2 regions of the Ralstonia mojiangensis genome follow, and region 2 is predicted to be linked to the other one. Evidence: predicted binding sites of a transcription regulator. Region 2 holds the regulator's gene; the other holds the start of a gene.
What was found. Region 2 encodes LexA, which represses DNA repair genes until DNA is damaged. Its sites were predicted from a motif close to ACTGTATNNNNATACAGT; they were not measured.

Region 1 (7,541 bases), on a different contig from region 2:
GCTCTTCAGCCTTTACGCGCTGGGCCCGACCGATCGGCCGTCAGCCATCTCGCGCTTGTACGGCAGGGTGGCCGAAGCATCGGCATTGGCCGGCATCGTGCTGTCGCTCTGGGACGTGGTGGCGATGGCCGAGTCGATGACAGGCGCCACGCACTACAGCCAGTTGACCCGCCATGTCTTCGACATGATCCTGACCGGCACGGCAGTCGGCGCGGCATGGCTGGTGCGCATAGCGGTGCTTGCGGCGGGTCTCGTCACGGCAATCGCGTGGCGTCGAAATACGCGCCGCCGACAGATTGGGCTGGCGGCGTCGGGCGGCATCGCGCTGGCCACGCTTGCGTGGGCCGGGCACGGCGCCATGGACGACGGCGTGCGTGGCATGGTCCATCTCGCCGCCGACATCGCACATCTGCTGGCGGCTGGCACGTGGGTGGGTGCACTGGTCGCCTTCGTCTTGCTGTCGTTGGCTGCGCGGGCCCGCACGCCGGATTCGGTGCAAACGCTCAGCCTTGCCTCCAGCGGCTTCGCGACCATCGGCACGTGCATCGTTGGGATGTTGATCGCCACGGGCGTTGTCAACTACGTGCTTGTCGCCGGCCCAACGTTCGATGCGCTCTTCACCACGCCGTATGGATGGTTGCTGCTTGGCAAGCTCACGCTGTTTGTGTTGATGCTCGCGCTGGCGGCAGGCAATCGCTATCGGCTGAGCCCGGGGCTTGCGGCCGCCCTCAGCGTGGGCGATTCGACGGGCGCGGTGAAGGCGCTGCATAGAAGCCTGCAGGCGGAGACCTGCCTTGCCATGCTCATCCTCGTGCTTGTGGCTTGGCTGGGTTTGCTTTCGCCGATGCCTGCTTAGCGGCCCGCGCGGTCAACAAAACAAAACGGGTGACAGCGCCGCGCCATCACCCGTTCGTTGTTGCGTACCGCCGGCGCGGCGCTTACTTGTTCGCCGCAAGCTCCATGATCATGCGCGACAGCAGATAGAGACGCGGCACGAGGCTCTCCACTTCCGCGTATTCCTCCGGCGTATGGATGCCGCCGCCAACGATGCCGAAACCATCGAGCGTGGGCGTGCCGACACCCGCCGACAGGCTGGAATCAGCCGCGCCGCCGCTGCCCTCAAGCGTCAGCTTGCGTCCGATCTCGCCGTAGATGGCTTGCGCCTTGGCGGCAAGTTCGTCCGACGCGGCATTGCGCGGCATCGGGGGGAAGCCTCGCACCAGCGACGTCTTCACTTCCGTATCGGGGATCAGCTTGTTGGCCGACACACGCGTCAGATCGCGTTCCACGCGGTCGAACTCCTCCGGCACGGCCACGCGCACGTCTGCATAGGCCGTTGCATGGTCGGGAATGACGTTGGTTGCGTCGCCCGCCTTGAGCACGGTCACGTTGAAGGTCGTCTGCTTGGCGCTGTCGCCCAACTTGCCGAGCTGCAACACCTGGTGCGCCAATTCGTTGGCGGCGTTGCGACCCGATTCGGGTGCCACACCGGCGTGCGCGGCCTTGCCTTTGATGTCGATCTCCGCCGTGCCGCTGCCCTTGCGCCACACGACCAGCCCATCAGCGGGCCGGCCGGGCTCCAGGTTGAGCGTCACGTCATGCTGCTTGGCCTCGCGCTCGATCAACGCGCGCGTGCCCTTGGAGCCGGTTTCCTCGTTGGTGTTGAGCAGCAGCGTGACTTGCCCGTATTGCTTGAAGTCGAGCTGCTGAAGAATCTTCATCGCGTACAAACCCGCCACCACGCCGCCCTTGTCGTCCATCACGCCGGGGCCGTAGGCGCGCTTGTCCTTGATGGTGAACGGCTTGGCGCGGGCCGTGCCGTCTTTGAAAACGGTGTCCATGTGGGCCATCAGCAAGATGCGCGTCTTTCCAGTGCCCTTCCAGGTGGCGAGGATGTTGTTGCCGACTGCCGGCGCGGCGGACACCGTTTCCACGTGGGCGCCGGCCTTGCGCAGTTCATCGGTGACGATGCTGCCCATCTGGCTGAGCCCCGCTTCGTTGCCCGTCCCCGAATCGATATTCACCAAGCGCTCAAGCAGGTGCAGTGCGTCGCCACGGTAACCCTCTGCGGCGGACAGCACCTTGGGATTGGCATCGGCAGCGCAGGACAGCCCTGAGGCACACAGCAGCAGCGCAGCAACGGCAAGGCGGGATGGTTTCATACGGGACCTTTGTAGCGGAGTGGCAAAACGGCCATTACACACAAGATCGGTGCTTGCGGGGGCGGCCATGTTGCGCGAGGCGCACGGGTGTCACCCGCAGCTTGCTCTGGCAGACAAGTCATGCAGGGGCGGCGGGTGGCACGATCAAGCACTGGTGCAACTATTCATTGCATGCATTACCGGTCATTCAAAGAATAAATTTCACAAATAATGCACGCCCCGCTAATCTGATCCCCTTTGATTTGGCGAGCAGACGATGGCGGAGCTTTATCTCGTACGGCACGGACAAGCCTCGTTTGGCGCGGCAGATTACGACCGGCTCTCTGAACGCGGCGAGCAGCAGAGCGTCTGGCTTGGTGAATATTTCGCGCGGCAGGACATTGTTTTTGATCGCGTCATCTGTGGCACCTTGCGCCGCCATGAGCAGACCGTCGACGGCATCCTGCGCGGCATGGGCATTTCGGGCGCAGCGTATGAGCAGCACGCCGGGCTGAACGAATACGACTTCCAGGGGCTCTTTGCCGCGCTCGGCGAAGATTTTCCGGAGCTGACACAACTGGCCTCAGGCTCGATGCGCGATCACTACCGGGCGCTCAAGCAGGTGCTGCATCTTTGGTCGGACGACAAGATTCGCGGGCCGCTGCCCGAGACCTGGGCCGCCTTCCAGCAGCGCGTGGCCGATGCGCGCGCGGCCATCCAGGCCGGCGGCGGGCAGCGTGTGCTGGCGATCAGTTCCGGCGGCCCAATTGCGGTAACCGCGCAGCAGGTGCTGGCCGCCCCACCCACGAGCGCCATCGCGCTGAATCTGCAGATCCGCAACAGCAGCGTCTCGCAGTATTTCTTCAACGCTGAATCGTTCCAGTTGGCCACTTTCAACGGCGTCCCGCATTTGGACGACCCGACGCGACGCGCATTCCAGACATACGGTTGATCGCCCTGGCGGACGACCAAAACACAAAACCATTGGAGGAGCACACCATGAGCACGAACCTGTTCGACCTGACCGGAAAGATCGCCCTGGTCACCGGCGCCAGCCGCGGTATTGGCGAAGAGATTGCCAAGCTGCTTGCAGAACAAGGCGCGCACGTGATCGTATCTAGCCGCAAGCTGGCCGACTGCGAAGCCGTGGCAGAACGCATCCGCGAAGCCGGCGGCAAAGCAGAAGCCCTCGCCTGCCACGTCGGGCGCATGGAAGACATTGCAGCGGCGTTCGACACCATCCGCCGCACGCATGGCCGGCTCGACATTCTCATCAACAACGCGGCGGCAAACCCGCACTTCGGCCACATCCTCGACACAGATTTGGCGGCCTATGAGAAGACCGTGGAGGTGAATATCCGGGGCTACTTCTTCATGTCGGTTGAAGCCGGCAAGATGATGAAGGCGCAGGGCGGCGGTGCGATCGTCAATACCGCGTCGGTCAATGCGCTGCACCCCGGCGACAAACAGGGCATCTACTCCATCACCAAGGCCGCCGTGGCCCACATGACGCGCGCCTTCGCCAAGGAATGCGGGCCGTTCGGCATTCGGGTGAATGCGCTGCTGCCGGGTCTGACCAAGACCAAGTTCGCAGGCGCCCTGTTTGAAGACAAGGCCACGTACGACCGCTGGATCAGCGAGATCCCGATGCGCCGCCACGCCGAGCCGCGCGAGATGGCCGGCACGGTGCTTTACCTCGTGTCTGATGCGGCGAGCTACACCAACGGCGAGTGCATCGTCGTCGATGGCGGCATGACGGTCTGACGCAGGCCTTGCCGCCCGAAGGAAGCGAGATGACGACCCTGCCCCACGCCGCAGTCGCGCGTGCCGATTTCGGCCGTGTGTCGGTGTTCTTCGGTGAGAAAAGCGGGAAATATCCCGATGGCAACCAGGTCGTCATCCGCGGCTCGGACACGCTGGCCGCGTTCGACACGCCGCTGGTTTCCAACCACATCGGCCCGGAATTTGACGCCACCGAGCTGGTGGTAATGGGGCATGTGCATGAAGACCACATGGCCGGTCTGCATCGGCTGCCCCGCGCGACGGTGCACGTGAATGAAGCCGATCTGGCCGCGGCTCAAAGTTGGAACGGCATGGTCGCCACGTACGGCCTGGACGATGCCACCGCCCCGGCCATGCTGGAGAAGCTGCAGCGCGAATTCTTCTATGCGCCTCGCCCCGATGCGCTGGGCTATGAAGACGGGGCGCAGTGGGACCTGGGCAATACGCAAGTCCGCGCGTTTCACATGCCCGGCCACACCGCCGGCCATACCGTTCTGCTGGTCGAGCCCGAAGGCGTGGCATTCATCGGCGACATTGACTTGACCGGCTTCGGGCCCTATTACGGCGACGCCTCCTCAAGCCTGCGAGATTTCCGCCGCACTCTGGCGCGCTTGCCGGACATTCCAGCCGAGGTGTGGGTCACGTCGCACCATCGCGGCATCTACACAGACCGGGAGCATTTCCTGCGCGACTTGGCGGCGTATACGGCCAAGCTCAATGAACGCGAACAGCGCCTGTTGGCCATGCTGCGCGAATCCCCAAAGACTGTGGCGCAATTGGTGGAGCAACGTCTGCTGTATCCGCCGGGCTACGAGGCGTTGTGGGTGGTCAGCGCGGAAACCCGCACGATTTCCCAGCACCTGGCCGAACTGCAGGCCGATGGGCGGGTGCAGGTGGACGGATACGGCATGTACCGGGTCGACTGAGGCGACCGTCGCGGTGATGCGGCGCGCCCGCAACATCGTCCTTGAAATCTGTGGATACCTGTATATATTTACAGTAACTGTAAATTTATACAGCACTCGCCATGGACGACCTGATCCGCATCAAAAACGAGTACGACCGCCAGACGGTGCTCTGGCTGCGCGAGCGCCTGGGTGAACAGGCGCTGAACGAAGTCGTGTTGCGCATGGAGGTGCGTGGGCGGCCGTATGCGTCGGAAGTCTGCCGCACGCTGGGTCTGACGCCGCCGCCGCGCAAGCGGGCGACCCCGCGTGCGCGACCGCTCAATCGGGCCGTGGGCGAGGCTTATCTGGCCACCATTCGCGGCATCCTGGGCGGTGGGCATATGGCGGCGTAGCGCCGGTTTGCGTCATTCCTCCAGCGTGGCAGCGGTCTCTTCGCGCAGCCAGGCGAGCCAGGCGCCAGCCGGGCTGTCGGCGGCAATAGGCGCATCGGCCAGCAGGTAGTAGCCTGAACCGTCACGCCTAAACCCTTCGGGCGCAATCAGCCGCCCATCTTTCAGGTCATCACCCGCCATCAGCTTCGATGCGATGGCCGTGCCCTGCCCCGCCAAGGCCGCCTGCAAACTCAGATAGAAATGTTCATATCGCGCCTCTGGCAGCCGCCCACGCGGCCGCGCCGTGCCGCTGGCACGCCACCACGCCTGCCATGCATCTGGGCGCGTGGCGGTGTGCAGCAGCCGACGGCGCGCGGCAGGATCCGCTTCGCGGGCGTGCACCGGACCAATCCATTCGTCGCAAATGGGCGCCGCATGCACGTGTGCGGGCCATGCAAAGTCATCACGGCGCAATGCCACGTCCACACCGGTGCGTGCGAAATCGATGGGGCCGCCCGCCGCAAACAGATGAATCTGGATGGCCGGATGCCGCGCCTGAAAACGCGACAGTCGTGGGATCAACCACCGCATCGCAAGCGTCGGTTCGCATGACACCACCAATGCGGAAGACGTCGCCCGGCGAGCAATCCGGTCGATGCTATCCGTGAGAATTCCGAACGCATCGGTGGCGGCCGCATGCAACTGTTCACCCGCGGGCGTCAGGAAAACCGCCCGATTGCGACGCTCGAACAGATCCACGCCTAACGACGCTTCCAACTGCCGTATCTGCCGGCTGACAGCGCCATGTGTCACGTGCAGTTCCTGCGCCGCGCGCACGAAGCTGCCATGCCGAGCTGCGGCTTCAAACACACGCAGCGTATTCAAGGGAGGCAATGCCATCTGTCAGTTTTTCTCACCGAAAAACGGCATCATAAATCGATTTTCAGCGATGGCGGAGGCCTCCAGAATCGGCGCATCCTCACTTTGCGATTGCGCCTGACATGAGCGAACTCCTTGCTGTTGCCGTCATCACCATCCTGGCCGTCATCAGTCCGGGCGCGGACTTTGCCATGGTCACGCGCAACAGCCTGCTGCATGGGCGGCGCGCAGGCGTCCTGTGCGCAGTGGGCATTGCGCTGGGCGTGCAGGTGCACGTGTTCTACACGATGTTCGGCGTAGGGCTGCTGATCGCGCATGCGCCAACGCTTCTGCAGGGCATCAAGCTGGTGGGCGCGGCGTACCTGGTGTGGATTGGCTGGAAAACGCTGTCGGCCAAGCCGTTGCCGAGCGGCGAGACTGCCGGTGACAGCGTCGGTGCTCCAACGCTATCGACCATCGCCGCGCTGCGCATGGGCTTTCTCACCAATGCACTCAATCCGAAAACGACGCTGTTTGTGGTCAGCACGTACACGCAGGTTGTTCACGCGGGCACACCGCTCGCCGCCCAGTTCGGCTATGGCGTCTTCATGTCGGCGGCGCACGCGATGTGGTTTGCGTTGGTGGCGGCGGTGTTTGCCTCAGGTGCGTTGCGACGCTCGCTGCTGGCACGGCAACGCCTCGTAGACCGTGTGATTGGCGTGATCCTGATCGGTTTGGGATTGGCGCTAGGGCTCGCGCGGCTTGCGTGATGTCACACAGAGCGGCCTGCCCGTGCCTGCGCCCATGCCGTCTGCCCCAGGTCTTCTGCTGCATTAACAGGCGCCAGCCTGTTTGAGACAGTGCCCTCGCGCCCTGCCCCGTCGCCACATGGCGATGGAGGCCACCGCGCAGACCCGCTGACCCGCAGCACAACCTCACACCTGGAGTGCAACCATGCAATGGAATCGCGCCTTCACCGACCTCATCCGCAACGGTCGCGCAGCTTACTGGGGCAACTGGACGCTCGCCCCCACCATCAAACCCGGCGCCGTCGGTTTTGTGTCGCCCGACACCGGAGACTTCACACCCGTCAAGCCTGAAACGCCGGGCGTGGCAGTCAATACGCGCACCGTACCGAATCAATGGAAGCTGTCGACCAACAACGTCCACCGCACCGAGACCAGCGTCAAGCTCGATGGCTCGGCCACCGATCCTGAAAGCGGCACGAAGATTAACGCAGGCGTGGAAGTGAAATGGGAGTTCTCGGCGGTCGGGTCGATCGCCTCGGAATTCGGCATTGCGTCGGAGTCGTACATCAATGACCTGACGCAGCTCACACGGCCCGAGACGATCAAGTGGCTGGCTGAGCAGGCACAGTCCGTCAGCATGGGTTCGGGCGGGAACATCGCGCAGGGCTTCGGCGTGGTGACCAGCGTGATTCTGGCCAACAGCGGGCTGAACGTGGGCTCGCAAGACAACAA
Region 2 (7,541 bases):
CTAACGCATCAACGACACGCGCATCGGGTTGCGCATAGCTCGCTATCACTTCCACCCATGGCCACTGGCTCGTTGGTGGCATCGGCAGAACTTCCGCTGCAGTCACGGGCTGCGCAGCACGCTGAAACTGCACTTGGGCGTCGAGCACGAAACCCAGCGGCCCCACATCCGGCGAAACAAAGGCCTCGACCGCGTAAGTGTGCGCCTTTTGCACATCGCGGGCGGCATGCACGCGCTGGTTGATCGCCACAAGCACGCCACGCCCGCGCGCAGACGGACTGGCGGCCAATCGCACCGCGTTCAGCAGATTCAGAGGCCCATCCGCCGACAGCGACGTTGACGGCCGCATCGCCGCCGTCAGGACGATCGGCGTATCGGTCTGCTGCGTCAGGTGCAGCAACATCGCGGTTTCTTCAAGCGTGTCGGTACCGTGCGTGATGACCACGCCATCCACGCGCTCGACCTCGACCCAGTGACGGATACGCGCGACCAGCCTTTCCCATACGTCGAACGTCAGGTCCTTGCTGTCGATCTGGGCGACCTGCTCGGCGCGCACGTTGGCGATGCGCTCCAAACCAAGTTTGCTGGCCGCGAGCAGTTGATCGATGGGGACGGCGCCAGCGCGATAGCGCGCGGCGGAGCCAGCGTCGTCAGCAGAGCCAGCGATTGTGCCGCCGGTGGCGAGGATGGCGATGGTAGGCAAGGACATCGTTGCAGACATGCGTTGTGGGCAAGGCGCGCATTGTATCCGCCCGCCCCGCCTTTGCCGACGCGGGATTGCCCTGTGCGCCCAGAAAACAAAACGCCGGCACACAGGCCGGCGTTTTGAACGGAAGCAGTGTCGATTATTTCTCGACGAAGGCGCGTTCGATCACGTAGTCACCGGCTTCGCCCATGCGAGGCGAAATCTTGAAACCACGGGCATCGAGCAGCTTGCAGGTGTCTTCCAGCATGGCCGGGCTGCCGCAGATCATGGCGCGATCGACAGCCGGGTCCATCGGGGGCAGGCCGATGTCGGCAGAAAGCTTGCCGTTGTCGACGAGGTCGGTCAGGCGGCCCATGTTGCGGAACGGCTCGCGCGTGACGGTCGGGTAGTAGATCAGCTTCTCGCGCACTTGATCGCCGAAGAACTCGTTATTTGGCAATTCCCGGGTGATGAAGTCGGCATAGGCCAGTTCGCTCACTTGGCGCACACCGTGCAGCAGCACGACCTTCTCGAAACGCTCGTAGGTATCCGGATCCTGGATGATGCTCATGAACGGCGCGAGGCCGGTGCCGGTGCCGAACAGATACAGGTTCTTGCCGGGCAGCAGATCATCCAGCACGAGCGTGCCGACCGGCTTCTTGCTCACCAGCAGCTTGTCGCCCACCTTCAGATGCTGCAGGCGCGAGGTCAGCGGACCGTTCTGCACCTTGATGCTGAAGAACTCGAGGTGCTCTTCATAGTTCGGGCTGGCAATGCTGTAGGCGCGCATCAAGGGCTTGCCTTCGACCTCCAGCCCGATCATGACGAAGTGGCCGTTATGGAAGCGCAGCGCCTGATCGCGCGTGGTCTTGAAGCTGAACAGCGAGTCGTTCCAGTGATGGACGCTCAGAACGGTCTCTTGATTGAAGGCGGACATGGTGACGTTCGGGCCAGCCCAACGAGGCTCAATCGGGCTATGTGGCGATGCAAAAAATCGGTCAAGGCCTTGATTTTATGCGATTCCCCGCAGCCGCGCCTGCATGGATTACGCATAAGCTTCTAACCACTCGCATGGGTTTTGACGCCGGTCATAAGGAGCGGGCGCTCGCGCAACACGTCACAACAAAATCACTTGCGCTTCCCGCATCACTGTATAAAATCACAGCACCTGTTCAAATATACAGTACACCAATGGCCGCCCTCACCCCTCGCCAACAGCAGATTTACGACCTGATCCGCCAGACGATCCAGCGCACGGGCTTTCCGCCCACACGCGCCGAGATTGCCGCAGAGTTCGGTTTCTCATCGCCCAATGCGGCCGAGGAACACCTGCGCGCGCTGGCACGCAAGGGTGTGATCGAACTGACGCCGGGCGCCTCGCGCGGCATTCGACTGCGTGCTGCCGGCGACGCGGTACAGCATCAGTTCTCGCTGCCGTCGATGGGGCTGATGCAATTGACGCTGCCGCTGGTGGGCCGCGTGGCTGCCGGTAGTCCAATCCTGGCAGCAGAGCACATTGATCGCCAGTATCAGGTCGACCCCTCGCTGTTCTCTGCGCAGCCCGATTTTCTGCTGAAGGTGCGTGGCATGAGCATGCGCGACGCCGGCATTCTGGATGGCGATCTCCTGGCCGTGCAGCGCGCCACCGAAGCCACCAACGGCAAGATCGTGGTGGCTCGACTGGGCGACGACGTCACGGTCAAGCGCTTCCAGCGCAAGGGCCGCCATGTCGAGCTGATAGCCGAGAACCCGGATTTCGAACCGATCCACGTTGATCTGGATCGTGATGAGTTTCACCTGGAGGGCTTGGCCGTCGGTCTGATCCGGCCTGCTGCTCCGTAAGTCTCCGGCGCATCTCAGCGCCAAAACTTCGCTGTTTGATCCAACCTGGAGGTGAGCCATCGACTCGCCAGGGCGGAGTCTTGCCACTCGCTTTTCCACCCGAACTCACGAGGTCTGCCATGCGACTCGGATCGATGTCTTCCCGCCGCCGCCCGGTACAGCCGGTACCTTTCCGCCAAACCCAGGGCGTGCGCATCTATCAGGGGGAGCAGCGCCGTACGATGGTTGGCAGCATGGCCGCCATCTGCCGCATGCTCGATGCGATTCCGGCAGCTTCACGTACTGCTGGCGCCGAAAGCTGCTGAGGGAAAGTAAGACGATGAAGGGCTTTGAAGGGCGCCGCCGCGGCCGATCAGGGCATACCCCAATGCTGTCGCCGCAACTGATTTCATACACTTGCCGTGCCCTGAGGACAGGGCTTTCTTCAACTGATTTTCGGCCCGCCGTTTGAGCGGGCTGTTTTTTCTGTTCGCAAGTTGCTGCAGCGGCACATTCAACGATTTTCCGTCAGCAAAACGGACGTTTACCCGGATGTTGTTTGGCGTACGTGACAGTAGTATTGCCAGTGCCCTCAGGGGCAATGAGATCGCTGAATTCAAAGCCCGCAGTTGCGGGCTTTTTTTTTCGCTGCAACCGGCCGGCGAGCCGCTAAACGCTCCCGGCTTTCTCGATGACGAGAATTCTTGCCTCGCCGCGCGGGTGCGCCACATGCTCGCAGCCGACGCCGGCGAAGAAGATGTCGCCGTGCTCCAGCGTCACGACCTTCTCTTCGCCGGCTTCGCGGTAATGCATGTCGACCGTGCCATCGAGCACCACGAACACCTCTTCGCCATCGTTCACATGCCAGCGATAAGGCTGGTCCGTCCAATGCAGGCGCGTGGTAATGCCGCTTATATTGGCAATGTCGAGTGCACCCCAGGCACGCTCGGCAGTGAACGACTTGGCGCGAATGATCTTCATGGCGATCGTGCCTCGTTTACTGCATCGACTGCAGATTGCCGATACGCACCAGCATCTCGGTGAACATCTGCATATCGAGGTCGAGGTCCGGCACTTCCTTGTACTCGTTGGCGTTGTGCGCGGTGTACTTCTTGCCGGGCATCGCGGGGCCGAAGTTAATGGCATTCGGCATCAGCTTGGCAGTCGTGCTGCCGGCCGTGGGGACGGGCTTGGCGTCAAGGCCCGTCGTGTCGCCGTAAATGTTGAGCAGCGTCGACAACCATGCCCCCTTAGGATCACGCGCCATCCAGTTGCCCTGGTCGTGGTTGATCTCAAGGGCGACGTGGTTGGCGTTGGCCCACGCGTTGATCTTGCCGGCGATCTCACCGCGCAGCGCGTCGGGCGTTTTGCCGCGCGGCATGCGCACGTTGGCGGTCACCTCCACGCGGCCGTTCTTGTCACCGATCACCGTAGGCGAGATGGTGAGGGGCCCCATGAAGTCGTCCTTGTAGGCAAGCCCCATGGTGTTGCCGAGATAGTCGGTGCCATAAAGGTCGGTCAGATAGCGCACGGCGTGGGCGTAAGCGTTGTCTGCGAGGCCGAGATCAGCTGCCCGCAGGAACAGCGCCAGACGCGGCAGCGGGTTGACGCCCTCCTCCGGGCGCGAGCCGTGCGCCGACGTGCCGGTCACCTTCACGACGATGCTGTCTGCGGTGCGCGTGATGTCGATTGCAAACTTGCCCTGTGCGGCCAAGCCATTCACGAACGCATCGCGCTTGGCTTCGAGCGCGGCGGCGGCCACGCCCAGATCTCCTCCCTTGAGCGTGGCGGTGCCCGTCTGCGGGACGGAGCTGGCCGACGCCGCGCCTGTCATCGAAACGATGGCAGTATGCGAGGCATCGCCGGCCTGCGCAGGGAAGAACACCTTCAGCGCGCCGGTGCCTTTCTCGGCAACCACGGCCGGGTATTTGCTGTCGAGCACGATGTTGTACGCGGGCAATTGCGTGTGCTCGCGGTAGTACTTCATGCCATCGCCCCCGGTTTCTTCGGTGGTTTCGATCATCAGGCGGATCGTGCGCGCGAGCGGCACGCCGCTGTCCTTGACCGTTTTCATGGCGTACATGGCGGCGGCAATCGAGCCCTTGTCGTCAATCGTGCCGCGGCCGTACAGCAAATTGCCGACGCGCGTGACCTTGAACGGATCGAGCTTCGTGCCGTCGCCGAGCACCCATTCCTCGGGCTTTGCGGGTACGACATCAGCGTGAGTCAGGATGCCGAATTCGTCCGAACCGGTGCCGGGCAGCGTGACTTCAAATACGCGGTTGTCGACGTTGCGGTATTTCAGGCCGAAGTCGTGTGCCATGCCTTCGACCAGCTTCCCAAACGCGACGATGGCAGGGTTTTCGTACTGCGGAATTTTGTCGTCGCGCACCGTGGGCAGCGCGACCATCTTTTCGATCGAGGCGATCACGGCCTGCTGGTTGTGCAGGCGGTTGTACAGACCGAGCAGACGCCCGATGTTGACCAAGTCATCGCCAGTGAGCGCGGCCTTTTTCTGGTACGCGGCGACGCTGCCTGCGACCTGGGGATCAGCCTTGGCGGCTGCCGCTAGAAAGCTGTTCAGGTCAGCAGATGCCTTGGATTGTTCGGCGGCGAGCAGCGCATCGAGTTGCGGTTTCTGAAGCGTGGCGGCAAAGGCGCCGGTGCCGCAAGCCAGCGACAGTGCGATCGTCAGCGAAGACAGGCCAATACGGGCAGTGCGTTGCATCGAAGTGGATTCCGGGAAAGGCGAAGGCGCCATCATAGGGGCGAAGCGCGAGCCACGCATTGTGCAGCGCGAAAAACGCTAAGACACGCCCACTGCGCGGTATGCTGGGAGCTTTCCAAGGAGGCCTGCCGCATGGAACCGTCTCTGGATACCGCCCCTGGTCTGCTGAACGTGCTGGAAGAGCTGCGCCGGCGCGAGCCCATCTTCCATCGCCCAGAATTAGGCACGCGCCGCGAAGATTTTGAGCGCATGACCACGGAAGATTTCTGGGAAACAGGCGCCTCGGGTCAGCGCTATAGCCGCAGCTATGTGCTCGGCGTTCTCGATGCACGGCACGGCCATATCGGCGAGGACTTCTGGCAAACGCGCGATTTCCGCTGCCAGGAAATTGCGCCCGACAACTACCTGCTGACGTACACGCTGGTGCAATCGAACCGGACGACGCGCCGGGCGACGTTGTGGCGGCGAACGGCGGATGGCTGGAAGATTGTGTACCACCAGGGAACGGTCGTGGCGGAAGCTCGTTGAACTCCCTTGCGAAACCCTCTAGGCAAGTCGAAAGAATGTTTGTATAATCGCTGTTTCCTTGAACGGCGACGCGCTACTCAAGGAACAATGGTGGCTGTAGCTCAGTTGGTAGAGTCCCAGATTGTGATTCTGGTTGTCGTGGGTTCGAATCCCATCAGTCACCCCAAGATTCAAGAAAAAGCCCGCATTCGCGGGCTTTTTTGCATTCAGCGGCCGGGGTGTCCCGACCGTTCGGGCATCAAACCGCTACCGCCTCATCGTTCGATTCTGCGCCGCGCCGCAGGTGCGCCCGCGCCTCGTCGAAGAGCGCGTGGGCGTCGGCCAGCGTCTTGACGCGACCCAGCGCCTTGGAATCCGACAGCACGCGCCGCCAGCCCCGCGCGCCCGCCACGCCACGATACAGCCCCAGCATGTGGCGCACCGCCGCCCCAGCGTAGCCGCCGCGCTCCACCCAGCGGCCGACGTAGCCGATCATCGCGTCTTCCACCTCGGCACGCGTGGGGGCTTCAGTGCCTGCGCCGTAGTACCGCGCATCGAACACCGCCATCAGATGCGGATGATGATACGCCTCGCGGCCGATCATGACGCCATCAATGTGTGCAAGGTGCGTGTCGATCTGCTCGAGCGTCTGCACCCCGCCGTTGAGCAGGATTTCCAGATGCGGAAAATCACGCTTGAGCTGGTAGACGACTTCATACCGCAGGGGCGGAATCTCGCGATTTTCCTTGGGGCTCAGGCCTTTCAGAATGGCGTTGCGCGCATGGACGATGAAGGTCTCGCAACCCGCCTCGGCGATGGTGCCGACGAAATCGCGCACGAAATCGTAGGTCTCGATGGCGTCGATGCCGATGCGGTGCTTGACCGTGACCGGAATCGACACCGCGTCGCGCATCGCCTTGACACCCTGGGCGACGAGCTTCGGTTCGGCCATCAAGCATGCGCCGAACGCGCCTCGCTGCACGCGCTCAGACGGGCAGCCGCAGTTGAGGTTGATTTCCTTGTAGCCCCATTGCTGGCCGAGGCGCGCGGCCTGGGCGAGATCATCGGGTTCGCTGCCGCCGAGCTGCAGTGCCACGGGATGCTCGACCTCGTCGAAATCGAGGTGACGCGGGACGTCGCCGTGCAGCAGCGCGCCGGTGGTCACCATTTCCGTGTAGAGCCACGTGTGGCGCGAGATCTGGCGATGGAAGAACCGGCAATGTCGGTCAGTCCAATCCATCATCGGGGCCACCGACAAGCGGCGAGGGTTCGGCGTGGGGCGTTCAGCGGTCACAGCAAGATCAACGATTCAAAATCCAGGCGCGCAGTTTACCGGTTCTAGTCCGACAGCCCCAGCAGCGGATGCTGCTCACGGCGCCACGGCGAAACAAAGAAGGCGGCCACTTCGTCGTCACGCACGGCGTCGATGCGGGCGTGCTTCCACTTGGGCGCATGATCCTTGTCGACCGCGAGTGCGCGAATGCCTTCGATACCGTCGCCTTCGGCAAACACGTGGGTCATCATGTCGAGTTCGCGGCGCAGTTCATCGGCCAGCGTGGTGTGGCGGCCGCGGCGGATCAGCTCCAGCGTCACCGCCATCATCAACGGCGAGCGCTTGGCCATGTGCGCGGCGGTCTGGGCGGCCCATTCGGTATCCGTGTTGCCGGCCAGATCCGCGAAGATGCCTTGCACGCTGCTCTGACTGAAGCAGGCATCGATGGCCTCGCGGTGAGGCGCGATGATCGCCTTGGCATCATCGGGCGCCGATGCGGCTTCGGTAAAGCAGGCTGCGATCTGCTC

Region 1: the regulator LexA is predicted to act here: its motif matches at 4,907-4,924, upstream of NG898_RS18280 (CppA family protein).

The regions. Positions count from the first base shown of each region.
Region 1 is NZ_JAMXHU010000004.1:369,580-377,120, forward strand. It holds gene copD (copper homeostasis membrane protein CopD) at 1-856, shown strand, start outside; gene NG898_RS18260 (M20/M25/M40 family metallo-hydrolase) at 939-2,162, opposite strand; gene NG898_RS18265 (histidine phosphatase family protein) at 2,419-3,093, shown strand; gene NG898_RS18270 (SDR family oxidoreductase) at 3,141-3,905, shown strand; gene NG898_RS18275 (MBL fold metallo-hydrolase) at 3,935-4,849, shown strand; gene NG898_RS18280 (CppA family protein) at 4,951-5,223, shown strand; gene NG898_RS18285 (LysR family transcriptional regulator) at 5,236-6,102, opposite strand; gene NG898_RS18290 (LysE family translocator) at 6,204-6,830, shown strand; gene NG898_RS18295 (hypothetical protein) at 7,015-7,541, shown strand, end outside.
Region 2 is NZ_JAMXHU010000003.1:219,661-227,201, forward strand. It holds gene NG898_RS13095 (asparaginase) at 1-709, opposite strand, end outside; gene NG898_RS13100 (ferredoxin--NADP reductase) at 846-1,622, opposite strand; gene lexA (transcriptional repressor LexA) at 1,877-2,527, shown strand; gene NG898_RS13110 (hypothetical protein) at 2,647-2,832, shown strand; gene NG898_RS13115 (cupin domain-containing protein) at 3,176-3,487, opposite strand; gene NG898_RS13120 (dipeptidase) at 3,504-5,234, opposite strand; gene NG898_RS13125 (nuclear transport factor 2 family protein) at 5,367-5,762, shown strand; tRNA gene NG898_RS13130 (tRNA-His) at 5,853-5,928, shown strand; gene dusA (tRNA dihydrouridine(20/20a) synthase DusA) at 6,001-7,035, opposite strand; gene NG898_RS13140 (enoyl-CoA hydratase/isomerase family protein) at 7,080-7,541, opposite strand, start outside.